Regions from separate parts of the Paraglaciecola psychrophila 170 genome, predicted to be linked through region 3. Evidence: riboswitches for the same ligand, from Rfam matches in the RefSeq annotation. Region 3 holds a riboswitch; each other region holds the start of a gene.
The links. A riboswitch is a leader RNA that binds a small molecule or an ion and turns the genes downstream of it on or off. The one in region 3 is predicted to bind thiamine pyrophosphate.
Positions count from the first base shown of each region.

Region 1: it holds a riboswitch for thiamine pyrophosphate, as region 3 does, so the genes downstream of both, thiD (bifunctional hydroxymethylpyrimidine kinase/phosphomethylpyrimidine kinase) here and C427_RS15060 (TonB-dependent receptor) in region 3, are expected to answer to the same signal.
Region 2: it holds a riboswitch for thiamine pyrophosphate, as region 3 does, so the genes downstream of both, thiC (phosphomethylpyrimidine synthase ThiC) here and C427_RS15060 (TonB-dependent receptor) in region 3, are expected to answer to the same signal.

Region 1 covers NC_020514.1:4,605,266-4,607,543, reverse strand. Annotated here, with positions in the region: gene C427_RS20165 (ABC transporter ATP-binding protein) at 1-462, opposite strand, end outside; gene thiD (bifunctional hydroxymethylpyrimidine kinase/phosphomethylpyrimidine kinase) at 416-1,327, opposite strand; TPP riboswitch at 1,399-1,499, opposite strand.
Region 2 covers NC_020514.1:5,085,781-5,088,058, reverse strand. Annotated here, with positions in the region: gene C427_RS22395 (MFS transporter) at 1-487, opposite strand, end outside; TPP riboswitch at 697-819, shown strand; gene thiC (phosphomethylpyrimidine synthase ThiC) at 985-2,278, shown strand, end outside.
Region 3 covers NC_020514.1:3,446,744-3,449,021, reverse strand. Annotated here, with positions in the region: gene C427_RS15065 (hypothetical protein) at 1-764, shown strand, start outside; TPP riboswitch at 865-966, shown strand; gene C427_RS15060 (TonB-dependent receptor) at 1,023-2,278, shown strand, end outside.

The DNA.
Region 1 (2,278 bases), 1.2 Mb from region 3:
TTTGAGCCCTACTTTTTGCAATAAAGCATGCGCTTTATCAACCATCAAATGGGTTCTCTTTGCTGATGAATGCGCAGCACCAAATTTAGTACTCAACATGACGTTTTCTAAAGCCGATAGCCAAGGCATCAACAAATCTTGTTGAGCCATATAGGTAATCTGATCTTTGCTATCACATGGTGGGCGTGTATTGACTTCACCCGCCCAGTCGACTCTGTCCTCCAGCAAATTAGCCAAGTAGCGCAATAAAGAACTTTTGCCGCAACCGCTACGTCCCAAAATACAGGTCCAGGCTCTCGCAGGTATGTGAATGTTGAGCCTTGCCAGGATCACATCAGCGCTGTCGTGATAGCGCAGGTAACCGTCAACGATGTCTATACTAACGGCATTGTTTTGGCCTGATAGCAGCTGTTTATCAACGGACATCAGCATGGCCACTGAAAAAATGATTAATCGGCCCATGACCTTTGCCTATTGATAATTCGTCGGCATGAGCAATAGCTTCGGAGATATACTGTTTGCCAAGCTGCACTGCCCGTAACAAATCATGCCCTTGTGCTAAATAAGAGGCAATAGCCGAAGACAGCGAACAACCCGTACCGTGGGTGTTACGAGTGTGGATACGTTTTGCCGTTAAGTGGTGAACCTGTTCGGGAAATATAAGTAGATCATTACTGTTTTCATCCTGTTCAAGGTGTCCCCCTTTAAGCAATATTGTTGCTGCACCCAACTGTCGAAGACCTGTGATCATGTTAAGCATATCTGCTGCGTTATCTGGTGTATCAACGCCTATCAGGGCGGCACCTTCGGATAAGTTGGGTGTAATAATATCGGCGAGTGGTAGTAATTCAGTTTTGAGGGTGCTGATCGCGGATACTTCTAACAACAAGTCGCCACTGGTCGCTACCATGACAGGGTCTACGACTAAAAATGCAGGTTGATACTGTTTTATTTTAGCGGCTACTAGATTGATAATGCCAGACTCAGCTAACATGCCGACTTTGACGGCAACAACGTTCAAATCAGTAAAAACCGCATCTAACTGCTTTTCGACATATTCTAGCGGAATAGGAAAAATAGCTGACACGCCCAGGGTATTTTGCGCGGTGATGGCCGTTATGACTGAACAGGCATAGCCTCCTGTTGCGGATATCGCTTTAATATCGGCCTGAATACCTGCACCACCACCGCTATCAGATCCTGCAATTGTTAACACAATAGGCGTAGATGAAGCATAAGCTCTATCTGTCACAGAAAAATGTGTTTCGGGAGACCCTGTTTGGGTAGCAAGCGGTGCTTTGATGGGAGTAACTATAATATTTGACATAAAGCTCCTAACGTTGACGCGTAAGAACTATATCGAGCTGAAGATTTAAAAACGCTGAAGAGTAAATCATACAAAACAAGTAATTAGTTCCCTACGCCAGTGCTAACTGAATCAGGTTCAACGGGTCTCGCGATATGCAATCTCAGCCTTAAAGGCTCCCCGACTATTTTTTTGATAATAACAAGTTTTATTAAAAGCGCAATATAACAATGTTAGTAGTTAATCGAGGTCAGCAAAACGTGAAATGTTTACAATGCTGAGTGCTAAACTATCTTTCCAAGTTTAATGACCTGTCATGTTGAAAGATATCTGTTAAAAAAGAGAGACCGCATCTAAGTCAGATACAACCTTTGATAATGATAAATTTAAAAGGTAACTGACATCACTAACAAGAGAATACTTACATTTACCTCTAGCGCCTGGCAGGGAGAGAAAATAGTACAAAAGCTGATTGAGTAGCCTTTTGCCCAGTTTTCTCAATCTATACTAAGTGCAATTATGGACGTTGACGCTAACTCGTTTATGCCTCAAAGGTGGGATGTTTGAATAACTCACTTCATTAGTTGGTGATTAAATACATACCAATATGAATCTAAAACCTGCGAACCTGCGGGGTCAGGTTCGTTGAAATAATCACAAAATCACCCATCTTAAGAGAATCGACTTTGTCGATATCATCTTTGGTGGCTCCGCCACTGCTCTTCCGCCTTTAAAGTTTCAGCTAAAATGGCTTATTTTTGGGGTAAATGACAGCGGACGCCGCGCGGGGAATTCATTTGAGTGGAGCGTGAAGGGATACATCCTTAACGACAACGAGGTTGGCGCACATAGACCAAGCCATTTTTTGCGGTTAAAAACTTTAGTCGCGAGCGGCATTTTACAAAGTACATCCTTATACTTTGCGCTTTGGGCTATCTTGCAGATGTTCAAAATGGTTCTGTCCATTTTGTC
Region 2 (2,278 bases), 1.6 Mb from region 3:
AAATACCACTAAGGCCAAATCTACTCGCGATGATAGGTCCCAGAAGTAAGGCTATGTAAAAAGAGAAACCAATAGATATACCAATGATTGCCATTACTTTTGGTCGTTGGCTTTCTCGGCTTAAATCTCCAGCCAATGCCATGATGGCTCCTGCAATTGCGCCTGCACCTTGAAGAAAACGACCCACTACAACCCAAGTTAAACTATCAGCGGTCGCTGCCACAAGACTGCCGATGGCAAAAATAACTAAACCGCCTGCAATAACTGGTTTTCGGCCAATTTTATCTGATAGCACCCCCATTGGGATCTGGAGTAAGGCTTGTGTTAAGCCGTAGCCACCTATTGCTAGTCCGACAAGAAAAGCCGAATAATCTGGATAGGTTTTGGCGCTAATAGCTATAACTGGCATCACCATAAATAAGCCAAGCATGCGAAGCACATACACAAAGGCAAGAGAAAAAGCGCTGCGAAGTTCGGTAGAATTCAAAGTGGAGACTGTCTAATAAAAGTTAAAAAATTCGGATAATAATATATAAAGAGTCTAACATGTTTTTTTAATTCCCAACACAATTGGTCGCTTTGTATTATGATTTTATTGCTTATTAATCACATGTTTTTTTGATTACAGATTTTGAATCGCTAGTCGTTTATATTTAAAAGTCCTTGTGTCAATTTTATTACTCTGTCTATAATGGTTTTTTCTTGTCGGAGTGCTAGTGTTTTTTACTGAGGTGAAAAACATAAGCTGAGACCGTTAATTCGGGATCCGTTGAACCTGATCGGGCTAGTACCCGCGAAGGAAACAAGCGTAATGTTATTGAGCATAGCCAATTTAAATTTGGCGCGTTTAAAACAGTACTTACCCAGTAAGTTGTATTTATGGCATCAGATTTAGTGATGTCAAATTATCAACAATTGGTGCTTTTCAACATCATACCTCTCCAGACAAGCAACTTCATTTTTTAACACTATGGAAGATTGCTAATGTCAAAACGTCGTCAAACCCGTGCTAATGCACAACAATTTATTGATAACCTTAAACCACTATTACACCCTAATTCCCGCAAAGTATACTTAGCGGGAAGCCATCACAATATCCAAGTGGGTATGCGGGCTATTTCCCAAACTGACACCATCTTGGGTGGTACTGAAGACAATCCTGTCATCGAAACTAACCCGGATATTATGGTGTATGACTGTGCCGGTCCTTATTCAGATCCTGAAGCTAATATCGACGTTCGCAAAGGATTAGCCAAACTTCGTCACAATTGGATCATGCAGCGGGGAGATGTTGAACAATTACCTCATGTCAGTTCGGGTTATACCCAAGAGCGTATGACTGATGATGGTTTAGAACATTTACGTTTTGACTCTATTGATAAACCACTTAAAGCCAAAGTAGGGCAATGTGTTACCCAAATGCACTATGCCAGAGCGGGCATTATTACCCCTGAAATGGAATATATCGCGATCCGCGAAAATATGGCTCGTGAGGAAGTAACTGACGATGTTTTAACCCAAAAAGCACCCGGCAATGCCTTTGGCGCTTTGATGGGGCAGCCGATTACTGCTGAGTTTGTGCGTGATGAAGTAGCTCGTGGCCGAGCTATCATCCCGGTTAATATTAATCACCCAGAAGCTGAACCCATGATCATTGGTCGTAATTTTTTGGTTAAAGTAAACGCTAATATAGGTAACTCTGCGGTGACTTCTTCCATTGAAGAAGAGGTAGAAAAACTAGTTTGGTCAACTCGTTGGGGTGCTGATACGGTAATGGATTTATCCACTGGGCGTTATATTCACGAAACTCGCGAGTGGATCGTACGTAACTCCCCTGTGCCTATTGGCACCGTGCCGATTTATCAAGCGTTAGAAAAAGTCAATGGCGTGGCAGAAGACTTAACCTGGGAGGTGTTTCGGGATACTTTGATTGAACAAGCTGAACAAGGAGTGGATTATTTTACTATTCACGCAGGTGTATTATTGCGTTATGTGCCAATGACAGCCAAACGCTTAACCGGCATTGTATCCCGAGGTGGTTCTATTATGGCCAAGTGGTGCCTGTTTCATCATAAAGAAAGCTTTTTGTACCAGCATTTCAGAGACATTTGCGAGTTATGTGCCGCTTATGATGTGTCTCTGTCGTTAGGCGATGGAATGCGTCCGGGTTGTATTGCTGACGCCAATGACGAAGCACAGTTTGCTGAGCTTGATACCTTAGGTGAACTAGTCAAAATTGCGTGGCAATATGATGTGCAGACCATTGTTGAAGGTCCCG
Region 3 (2,278 bases):
GTCTATACTGTCCACAAATAGGTTCAGCCTTCACGGTTAATGACTCTGGTAATAAACCTATTATTTTCAATATTGACTCTTCTGGGAAGATTATTGATAAAAAGCTAATTTCTGCTAAGAATACAGACTGGGAGGCAATAACGGGAGATAGCCAAAATTTTTATATCGGTGATGTAGGTAACAATAAAGGTAAGCGAAAGTTTGTGCAGATCCATATAGTACCTAAAAAAGTAACGCCTAAAATAGTGCCCAAAAAGTTAACGCCTAAAAAAGACAGCGAAAGTACAACCAATGATAAATCATTAAATTTATTTTATATCAATAATTCAATTAATAATAACGAGTATCTAAATCATGATTACGACGCTGAAACGTTAATTAATTTGGGTGACAGCTTGTTCTTATTTTCCAAGAGCTGGAACAGCGGCACGTTATTTATCTACCAACTCAATAAAATAAAGGCAACACAGTATGTTGACCCTGTAAGTGAAATAATGGGATTACCAGGTGTCATTACAGGTGGGGATTTTGATAGAAAAAATAATCAATTTATTTTGGTTGGTTATAAGTTAAATGGGATGGGAGGTTTTTCGCCCTTCATGGCTATTCTTAATAGAGATTTTAGCTTGCACAAGACATTCGCACTTTCAGGTTATGGGCAAGTTGAGGGGGTGTGCGTGGCTTCAAATGCTGAAGTATGGTTTACTCAAGAAGGTTCTTTTTTCTCAGATCATAAAATAGTCAAACTAAAATTAACAAAATAAATACTATTTTGCTGTTCCAAATGCCTATTCATCTATTGCGAAGCTTTATGTGCCTGTTACACTGCTCACGCAAAATACGGAGTATCTAACAAACCTGTATTTAGCAACCAAGGGGAGCCTTTTGGCTGAGATTTGAGAAATACTCATAACCCTTATACCTGATCCGGATAATGCCGGCGTAGGAATGGTCAGATATTTTCCCCATTTACCTGCCGTACTACCGGATCTTTTCAACCTATAATGAAGAGATCCTTTTAAATGAAGTTTAGCAAAAAGCCTTTGGCTAGCTTAATCAGCCTATGTTTAATCAATTCTTATGTAGCTGCGCAAAACACTGATGAACAACCTTCTACACTCAATGAATTAGAACGCATTATTGTTCGAGGTGCGTTATCTGCAACCCCTTTATCTGAAATGGCTACAAGTATTTCTGTTCTTGATGAGCAAGTTATATACCAGCGCCAAGCGCAACATCTCGAAGATCTATTGAATCGCGCTGCTAACGTGAATTTTGCCAGCGGCGCTAGCCGTGGACGCTTTGTACAAATTCGCGGCATTGGTGAACGTAGCCAATTTACTGATCCAATCAACCCTTCTGTGGGTTATCTGGTTGATGGTATCAATTATTCTGGTTTGCTCGCTGGAGCGAGTACTTTTGATATCGAACAAGTCGAAATATTCAAAGGCCCAAATAGTGCGCGCTTTGGTGCTGATGGTCTTGCTGGCATGATAAATGTCTTAAGCAAAGATGCGTCAGATCAAACCAGTATCGATGCTCAGTTTGGTGTTGCTAATTATGGTAGTTGGCAAATAGGGGCCGCAGTAGGCGGTGGTCTTAGCGACAGCGTTGATTACCGACTATCAGTTCATCAAAATACCAGTGACGGGTTTGTTGAAAATACTTGGTTGGGACGTGACGATACTAATGGCGTGGATGAGTCAACTGCGCGAGCTAAGCTTAATTGGCAGGTAACTGATGACTTATCTATCAACACAGTTATTCATCTGATTGATGTAGACAATGGATATGATGCTTTTTCACTCAATAGAGATAGAACAACCTTATCTGATGAGCCTGGCTTTGATAAACAACAGAGTGAGGCAATTGGTCTTACTATAGATTATCAAGGCTTAGATTGGGCTAATGTTCAACTTCAAAGCAGTTTTATGCAAGCCGATTTAGCTTATGGTTATGATGAGGATTGGAGTTTTGTAGGCATAGCGCCAGGCTGGGAATATTCATCTACCGATTATTACTTTCGGGAGCGCGAAGACAATACAGTTCAAGCAAGACTATCCAGTAAAAGTGATAAAGCTAATTCTTGGGTAGTTGGTTTTTATTTTGCAGACAAAGCAGAAGACTTAACTCGAGAATATACTTGGTTAGCAGCACCGTTTGAAAGCCAGGTGGATCGACTAGACAGTGCTTTATTTGGTCAATATAAATATATGTTATCAGATGAAAAATGGGTTACTGCAAGTTTACGTTTAGCCTCACAAACACTCGATTATGT